DNA from 2 places in the Tepidicaulis sp. genome. Region 2 is predicted to be linked to the other one. Evidence: predicted binding sites of a transcription regulator. Region 2 holds the regulator's gene; the other holds the start of a gene.
The links. Region 2 encodes HrcA, which represses chaperone genes, less so after heat shock. Its sites were predicted from a motif close to GTTAGCACTCNCNNNNNGNGAGTGCTAAC; they were not measured.
Positions count from the first base shown of each region.

Region 1: ACOQOT_RS03400 (co-chaperone GroES) is a predicted target of HrcA. The motif match lies at 2,159-2,187, and genes of this name have one in related genera.

Region 1 is NZ_OZ244942.1:722,804-727,215, reverse strand. Features, by position in the region: gene ACOQOT_RS03415 (DSD1 family PLP-dependent enzyme) at 1-185, opposite strand, end outside; gene aat (leucyl/phenylalanyl-tRNA--protein transferase) at 291-1,079, opposite strand; gene ACOQOT_RS03405 (hypothetical protein) at 1,319-2,086, shown strand; gene ACOQOT_RS03400 (co-chaperone GroES) at 2,246-2,533, shown strand; gene groL (chaperonin GroEL) at 2,639-4,291, shown strand.
Region 2 is NZ_OZ244942.1:3,522,517-3,526,928, forward strand. Features, by position in the region: gene ACOQOT_RS16900 (TetR/AcrR family transcriptional regulator) at 1-425, opposite strand, end outside; gene grpE (nucleotide exchange factor GrpE) at 545-1,198, opposite strand; gene hrcA (heat-inducible transcriptional repressor HrcA) at 1,309-2,400, opposite strand; gene rph (ribonuclease PH) at 2,593-3,312, shown strand; gene rdgB (RdgB/HAM1 family non-canonical purine NTP pyrophosphatase) at 3,354-3,968, shown strand; gene hemW (radical SAM family heme chaperone HemW) at 3,943-4,412, shown strand, end outside.

The DNA.
Region 1 (4,412 bases), 780 kb from region 2:
ATCTCGGCGCATTTATGGGTCTTGGCATGGGGGCGAAGCGTGAGGCCGGCGCGCGCGCAATGCTCGGCCATGGTTTTGACATTGCGCTCGAAGGCCGGCAGGTCGATGACGAGCGCCGGTGTTGCCAGCTCCCTTGCCCCCTCTTTCTTGCCGATCAGCGCTTCATTGACGAATGAACCTGTCATCTCTCTCCCCTTCCCGTTTTCTTGGCCGGGACTATAGACGCTCGGGCCGGAAACGAAAAACGCCCCGGCGGATGAGCCGGGGCGTTTGCCAAAGAGGGAGGAGCCTTAAACCGTCAGATAATCGTCTTCCGGTTTCCATCCCGCCGGGTCGAGCGCCGGATCGGCAAGCCATATCTGCGGCGCCTGGTGCTCACGGCTTGCATGCAACAGGCCGAGATAGGCGGAACGGGAAATGTCGGTCATACCGAAATTCTTCAGATGCCCCGTCATCACCTTGCCATCGGCGGCAACGAACCCCCATTCCTTCAAATGGCGCATCAGGGTGACGAAGCCGACTTTGGACGCGTCGCGCATCTCGGCGAATTGCGATTCGATGACGAAGACGCCGCCTTGCACCACGCCGTAAAGGCCGCCGACCAGCGTGCCGTCCCGGTCCCAGACCTCCACGGAATGGGCGCGGCCGAGCGCAAAGAGCCGGCGGTAAGCCCTCACCATATCCTCGTCGATCCAGGTGATCGGCAGACGGCCGGGGCGCGGGCGGGCGCAGCCGCGCATCACGCTTTCAAAATCCACATCGAAAGTAACGCTGTAGCGCTTCTGGCGCAGAAGGCGGCGCAGATTCTTTTCGATGCGCAGATCACCGAAGAAAAGCACGGCGCGTTTCGACGGCGACCACCATTTCACGGGGCTTGCGTGGTTCCAGGGATAGACCCCTTGCGCATAAGCCCCGATCAGGCGGGCCGCATTCATCGAGCCGCCGAGATCCACCAGCCCGTCGGGATGCGCATAAGCGTTTTCCGGGCGGCGCTGGAAAAAGCCCTGCGGTGCCATCAGCGCTTTTTCCGCTCCCATGCGCGCGAACCCCAACAGCCCGAGCGGGCCGTCATCACGCATCGAAAGCAGCAGGATGAGGAGCTTTCTTAGCCCGTTTTGAAACAGGGCAAGGCTTTTGCTGCGCCCAAACTTCCCGCTTTGGGACAATTCACGCCCGAGCCGCCGCAAGGCGCCCGTGCGTATTTGCCTGAAATCTCCCGTAATCATGACCACTTATCCCCCTCTTTGGTTGCAGGCCGATAATTGAGCCAAGTCTTGCAAGGGCGGGACCAGATGATTTGCTCAAACGGGGATGACGGATGCTGAGGATAAATGCGCGGGCCGTGTGGCGGCTGCTTTTTACCGGCACGGCGGTGCTGGCCGGGCTTGCCCTGGTGCGCGAAGCAGCGCTCGGCGCGATCGGCTATGACACGGCGCTGAAAGACCTGCGCCACCTCAATCTCGACTCGGAGATGAATTTCGGCGCCTGGTATTCCTCTCTCATGATGATGGCTTCGGCAGGTCTGCTTTTTCTTACCGCCCGCCAGGCCGCCCGCCAGGCCGAAAGCCAAGGCCGCGGGCATACCCGCTCCTGGCTCGCGCTGGCTGCGGCCTTTGCCTATCTCTCGCTCGATGAGGCAACGGGCATCCATGAAGTCTTTATCGAGCCCTTGCGCAGTGCGTTCGGGCTGAGCGGCATCTTCTACTGGGCCTGGGTACTGCCCGCCCTCGTGCTTGTGGGCGGCTTCGGCCTTGCCATGGTGCCTTTCCTTCTTTCTCTGCCCCGGCGCAGCGCGGCGCTTTTCATCGCCTCGGGCACGCTTTTCGTCGGCGGGGCACTCGGGCTTGAAATGGCTTCCGGCTATGTCATTACGGCTCAAGGTGAAGAGGCGCCGCTCGTCGCGCTCCTCGCGATATGCGAAGAAACCCTCGAAATGCTGGGCCTTGCCCTTTTCACCGGTGCGCTTTGCGACCACTTGGCCAGACAAGGGAGCAATGGGAGCGAAGGCGCGCCGGTTCTCGCCTTCGCCCAGCCTGCCGCAGGTGCGGCGCGCTCCCGGCAAAATCCGGCTGCGCAGGCGTCTTAAAAGAATCACCCCGCCGCTTCCCAGGGTCTCTTGACAGGGGCCGGGCATGTGCCTATTTGTGCGGCGACCTTTGTTAGCACTCACATGAGGGGAGTGCTAACAATCTTGAAAAATTCATGAATTCCAATCTCTTAGACGGGGTTCAAGGGAGACATTCAGATGAAGTTCCGTCCTTTGCACGATCGCGTGCTCGTTCGCCGGGTTGAAGAGGACACCAAGACCTCTGGCGGCATCATCATTCCCGAAACGGCTCAGGAAAAGCCGTCCCAGGGCGAAGTCGTGGCCGTTGGCCCGGGCGCCAAAGACGAATCCGGCAAGACCGTGAAACTTGACGTCAAAAAGGGCGACAAGGTGCTCTTCGGCAAATGGTCCGGCACGGAAGTGAAGGTCGGCGGCGAAGACCTGCTGATCATGAAGGAATCCGACATTCTCGGCATCATCGAATAAGAAGCTGTGCTGCTTTCGCAGGACGGCTTTTTTCATGCCGCCTGCCGCGCACCGCTTTTAAGGATAACGCTCAAGACTAGACCTTGAGAGAAGGATCTGAGGACTATGGCTAAGGAAATCAAATTCGGCAACGACGCCCGCCAGCGTATGCTCAAAGGCGTGGACATTCTGGCCGATGCAGTAAAAGTCACGCTCGGCCCGAAAGGCCGCAACGTGGTGATCGAAAAGTCTTTCGGCGCTCCGCGCACCACGAAAGACGGCGTGTCGGTCGCCAAGGAAATCGAGCTTGAAGACAAGTTCGAAAACATGGGCGCGCAGATGGTGCGCGAAGTCGCCTCCAAGACCAATGACACGGCTGGCGACGGCACCACCACCGCAACGGTTCTGACCCAGGCGATCGTGCGCGAAGGCGCTAAGGCCGTGACCGCCGGCATGAACCCGATGGACCTGAAGCGCGGTGTCGACAAAGCGGTTCTCGCCGCCGTCGCAGACCTGAAAAAGCGCTCCAAGAAAGTCAAAGACAACTCGGAAATCGCTCAGGTCGGCACAATCTCGGCAAACGGCGAACGCGAAATCGGTCAGATGATCGCCGATGCCATGTCGAAAGTCGGCAATGAAGGCGTGATCACGGTCGAAGAAGCCAAGAGCCTGGAAAGCGAACTGGAAGTCGTGGAAGGCATGCAGTTCGACCGCGGCTATCTCTCGCCTTACTTCATCACCAATGCGGAAAAGATGATCGCCGAACTCGACGATCCCTACATTCTGCTGCATGAGAAGAAACTCTCCTCCATGCAGGCGATGATCCCGATCCTGGAATCGGTCGTGCAGTCGGGCCGTCCGCTGCTCATCATTGCAGAAGACATCGAAGGCGAAGCGCTGGCGACCCTCGTGGTCAACAAGCTGCGCGGCGGCCTGAAGATCGCTGCCGTGAAAGCGCCGGGCTTCGGCGACCGCCGCAAGGCCATGCTCGAGGACATCGCGATCCTGACGGGCGGCCAGGTGATCTCGGAAGATCTGGGCATCAAGCTGGAAAACGTGACGATCGACATGCTCGGCCAGGCCAAGCGCGTCAACATCACGAAAGACGACACGACGATCGTCGACGGCGCGGGCAAGAAGAAAGACATCGAAGCACGCACCGAGCAGATCCGCCGTCAGATCGAAGAAACCACCTCCGATTACGACCGCGAAAAACTGCAAGAACGCCTGGCGAAACTCGCCGGCGGCGTTGCGGTGATCAAGGTCGGCGGTGCGACGGAAGTCGAAGTGAAAGAGCGTAAAGACCGCGTGGACGACGCGCTGAACGCCACCCGCGCTGCCGTTGAAGAAGGCATCGTACCGGGCGGCGGCACCGCGCTTCTGCAGGCAACGAAAGCCGTTGCCGCGCTCAGCGATGACAATGCCGACATTCAGGCCGGCATCAACATCGTGCGCCGCGCGCTCGAAGCCCCGATCCGTCAGATCGTGGAAAATGCGGGCGTGGAAGCCTCCATCGTCGTCGCCAAAGTGCTGGAAAGCAAAAAGGTGACCTTCGGCTTCAACGCACAGACCGAAGAATATGTCGATATGGTCGAAGAAGGCATTATCGACCCGACCAAGGTCGTGCGCACCGCGCTTCAGGACGCAGCCTCCGTTGCCGCGCTTCTGATCACCACGGAAGCCATGATCGCCGAGAAGCCGAAGAAAGAAGGCGCCGGCGGCGGCATGCCCGATATGGGCGGCATGGGCGGAATGGGCGGCATGGGCGGCATGATGTAATCATGCCCCGTCATGCTCCCTGAGCCTAAAGCTCACGGAACAAAGAACCCGGCCTTCGCAAGAGGGCCGGGTTTTTCTTTGCTTGCACCCTTAAAGGCTCGAATTAATATAATGAATGGTT
Region 2 (4,412 bases):
AGCAGCCGGTCGCGCAATTGCTGCTCGATCATGCCCCAATCGGCGCGCATGGGTACGGGCAAGCGGCGGCGGAAACTGACCCGCCCGCAATATTGCATGAGATTACGCTCTTCGGGCGGCAGGTCCGCAAGTTGCCAGAAGGCGGCGATATAAGCGGCAAGCTGATCGAGCGGCGGCGCGGCATCGTCGATCGCCTCGATCCGCGCCAGAAGGCGCCGGTCGATCTCCATGGCAAGGCGCGCATAAAGCTCGTCCTTGCTCGTCACATGCTTATAGACCGTGCCCTTGCCGATCTGTGCTTTCGCCGCGATCTCGTCGATCGTCACGAGTTCCCAGTCCTCGCGCTGAAAAAGCGCGCGCGCGGCGGTGAGAATAGCGATCTCGCGTTCCTCGAAAAGCGGACGGGCAGGGGCGGTGCGTTCCATAGGGACCTCGCGCAGGACAGATGATAGTGACCAAGGGTCACTCGCGGGGTCCTTTCCTAGCTTGCTTCTATGTCACCTTGATGACGCTGCCGGGAGAATGGCCGGTAAGGCGGGCCGGCTTAGACCGTCGTGTCGACCTTGCCGCCGGCGCCGCCGCCATTGCCGCCTGCCTCGCCCTTGGCAAGGCCGACGCGGGCAGCGCGCAAAAGCCGGTCGCCGATCATGTAGCCGGTCTCCACCACCTGCACGATGGCGCCGTTCGGCAGGCCCGTATTCGGGATCTCGAACATGGCTTCATGGAAGTTGGCGTCGAACTTGTCGCCGGGCTCCGGCGCGATGGGCTTGATGCCATGGCGCTCGAAGGCCGAGTGCAGCGCGCGCTCGGTCATTTCCACGCCTTCGATGATCGCGCTGGCATTGGCGCGTTCTTCTTCGGGCACCGCATCGATGGCGCGGCGCAGATTGTCGGCAACGGACAGGACGTCGCGGGCAAAGCTGGCAGCCCCGTAACGGGCGGCGTCCTGCTTCTCGCGCTCGGCGCGGCGGCGCGTGTTTTCAAGCTCGGCGGCAAGGCGCAAAAGCCGGTCCTTGGTTTCGGCAAGCTCGGCCTCGAGCGCGTCTTTGCCGCCCTCGTCGCCTTCCAGAATGGAGGGGTCCTCATTGACGGCAGCCGCCGCCTCCGCGCCCATCTGGGCACCGGCGTCCGGCGCGCTTTCGCCGTTTTCCTGCGGCGTGTCGTCAGACGGGGTCTTGGCCGGTTTTTCCTCACTCATGGGCTTTAAAGCGTCCTGTTCTTAACGGTTCGAAACGTGTCCGGTGAAAGACGGGCAAGAGATGCGCTTCCTCACCGCCCGTGTCAAGGCATGGGCCTGCCACGCGCCTTTCAGCTTAAGGGTCCGCGGCTGAGCAGGCGGCTGACGACACCGGCCGTATAATCGACCATGGGGATGATGCGCGCGTAATTGAGCCGCGTCGGGCCGATGACGCCGATTACCCCGACGATTTGCCGGTCCTGATCGCGGAACGGTTTGACGACGACGGAAGAGCCGGAAAGGCCGAAGAGTTTCGTTTCCGAGCCGATGAAAAGTTTCACCCCTTCCGCTTCCTCGGCAAGGCCGAGAAGCTGCACGACATCGGTCTTGTTTTCTAGTTCCTCGAAGAGGAGCCGCACACGTTCGAGATCCTCCATCGCGGTGACATCATCGAGAAGGCGCGACTGGCCGGTGACGATAAGCGAGCGGGAGAGCAGCGCATCGGGCCCCGACGCCGGTGCGCCCGCGCCCGACCAGGTGGCAAAGCCTTCTTCGACGATGCGGCTCGTCAGTTCCGAAATCTCCCGCCGGGTCTGCTCGATCTCCGCTTGCAGGCGGCGGCGCGCATCGGCAACGGAAAGGCCGCGCAATTTGGCATTGAGGAAATTCGTCGCTTCCTGCAGCGCGGAAGGCGGCAGGCCCTGGGGCAGATCGATGACGCGGTTTTCCACCGACCCGTCTTCGGTGACCATGACGACCAGCGCGCGGCGCGCATCCATGGGCACGAATTCGACATGCTTGAGGCGGGATTCGGTTTTGGGCGCAAGCACGAGCCCGGCGCAGCGCGAGAGGCCCGAAAGCAGCATCGAAGCTTCGCGCAATGCATCTTCCACGCTGCCCGCGCCCTGATTGGACTGAGTGATCTGGGTTTCGATCTGGCTTTGCTCGTCCTCGGAGAGAATGCCGACCTGCAGGAGCCCGTCGACGAACATGCGAAGCCCCGCATCGGTCGGAATGCGCCCGGCGCTGGTATGCGGGGAAAAGAGCAGGCCGAGGGATTCCAGATCCGACATCACATTGCGGATCGAGGCGGCGGACAGATCGACGCCGAGATGGCGCGAGAGATAGCGCGAGCCCACGGGCTCGCCCGTCTCCAGATAGGTTTCCACAATCCCGCGGAAAATCTCGCGGGAGCGGTCGTTTATGTCCTTGATGGCAACCATCGCGGCGCGCGCTTCCTTCAAAACGGCCCCCGGAAAAGGCGGAAGGCCTTGATCTGACGGCTAAAAATCTAGGCAGCCCGTGGGGCTGCGTCAATTGCCCTGCCCTTATGCGTGCGCTCCTGCTTGACACATAAGCCCGCGCCCGGTCTTGTGCGCCCCTTAAAGTCTCACATCTTGAAAGCAGGAGATGCCATGCGTCCGTCCGGCCGTGCCCCCCATGAAATGCGCCCCGTTATTCTCGAGCCGGGCTATGCGAAAAAAGCCGAAGGCTCCTGTTTCGTGCGCTTCGGCGACACGCATGTGCTGTGCACCGCAAGCCTTGAGGAGCGCACGCCGCCTTGGCTGAAAGGCCAGGGCAAGGGCTGGGTGACGGCGGAATACGGCATGCTGCCCCGCTCCACCAATGAGCGCATGCGCCGGGAAGCCTCGGCGGGCAAGCAGTCGGGCCGCACCCAGGAAATCCAGCGCCTGATCGGGCGGTCCTTGCGCGCGGTGGTGGATATGAAGGCGCTGGGCGAGCGGCAGATCACGGTGGACTGCGACGTCATTCAGGCCGATGGCGGCACGCGCACGGCCTCCGTCACCGGCGGCTGGGTGGCGCTGCAGCAATGCGTCGCCTGGATGATGGAGCGCGGCATGCTCACCGCCTCGCCGATCAAAGACAATGTGGCGGCGATTTCCTGCGGCATTTATGAAGGCACGCCGGTCTGCGATCTGGATTACGCCGAAGATTCCACCGCCGACACGGATGCGAATTTCGTCATGACCGGCACGGGCGGCATCGTGGAAATCCAGGGCACGGCGGAAGGCGAGCCGTTCTCTCAGGACGAACTTTCCGCGCTGATGGGCCTTGCCAAGGATTCCATTGCCGATCTCGTGCGCCTGCAGAACGAGGCCGCCGGGCTGAAGTAAGCGGGCTTGCCTCAAGGAGCGGACCCTTTAAAGGAGCAACTATGAGCGCGCGTCTTTTCACCGACCCGAAGCTTGTCGTGGCGAGCCACAATCAAGGCAAGGTGCGGGAGATTGGGGAATTGCTCTCTCCTTTCGGTATCGAAACGGTATCGGCGGGCGATCTCGGCCTGCCGGAACCGGAAGAAACGGGCGCCACATTCCGCGAAAATGCCGAGCTCAAAGCCCGCGCCGCCGCTGATGCCTCCGGCCTGCCGGCGCTGGCCGATGATAGCGGCCTGGCCGTCCATGCGCTGGGCGGCGATCCCGGCATTTATTCGGCCCGCTGGGCGGGGCCGGAAAAAGACTTCCGCCTTGCCATGGAAAAGGTCGAGCGCGCGCTGGCCGAAAAGGGGGCAAGCGACCGCAGCGCGCATTTCGTCTGCGGGCTCGCGCTTGCCTGGCCGGACGGGCATGTGGAGTATTTCGAAGGCCGCGTCGATGGCCAGCTTGTCTGGCCGCCGCGCGGGGAAAAAGGCTTCGGCTACGATCCGGTCTTTCAGCCCGAGGGTCATGAGATTACCTTCGGGGAGATGGACCCGGCGCGCAAACACGCCATGTCGCACCGGGCCGATGCTTTCAAGCAATTGACGGATGCCTGCTTTGCCGCTGGACGATAGCGCCCGCGCCGCCTCTTCTCCCGCCGAAACCGAAGGCGGTTTCGGGGTCTATATCCATTGGCCTTTCTGCCTGTCGAAATGCCCCTATTGCGACTTCAACAGCCATGTCATGCGGGACGTGCCGGAAGAGGCCTATGTCGATGCTATCATCCGTGAGCTGACATATTTCCGCGCGCTTTCCGGGCCGCGCACGCTTACCTCGCTTTTCTTCGGCGGCGGCACGCCCTCTCTGATGACGCCGCAGACGGTCACAAAGCTCATCGATGCGGTGGCTGGGCTCTGGCACATGCCCCAGGGAACGGAAATTTCCATGGAGGCCAATCCGACCAGCGTCGAAACGGCCTATCTGAAAGGCTATAAGGGCGGCGGCGTGAACCGCATCTCGCTCGGCGTGCAGGCGCTGAGCGACGATGATTTGCGCTTTCTCGGGCGGCTTCATTCGGT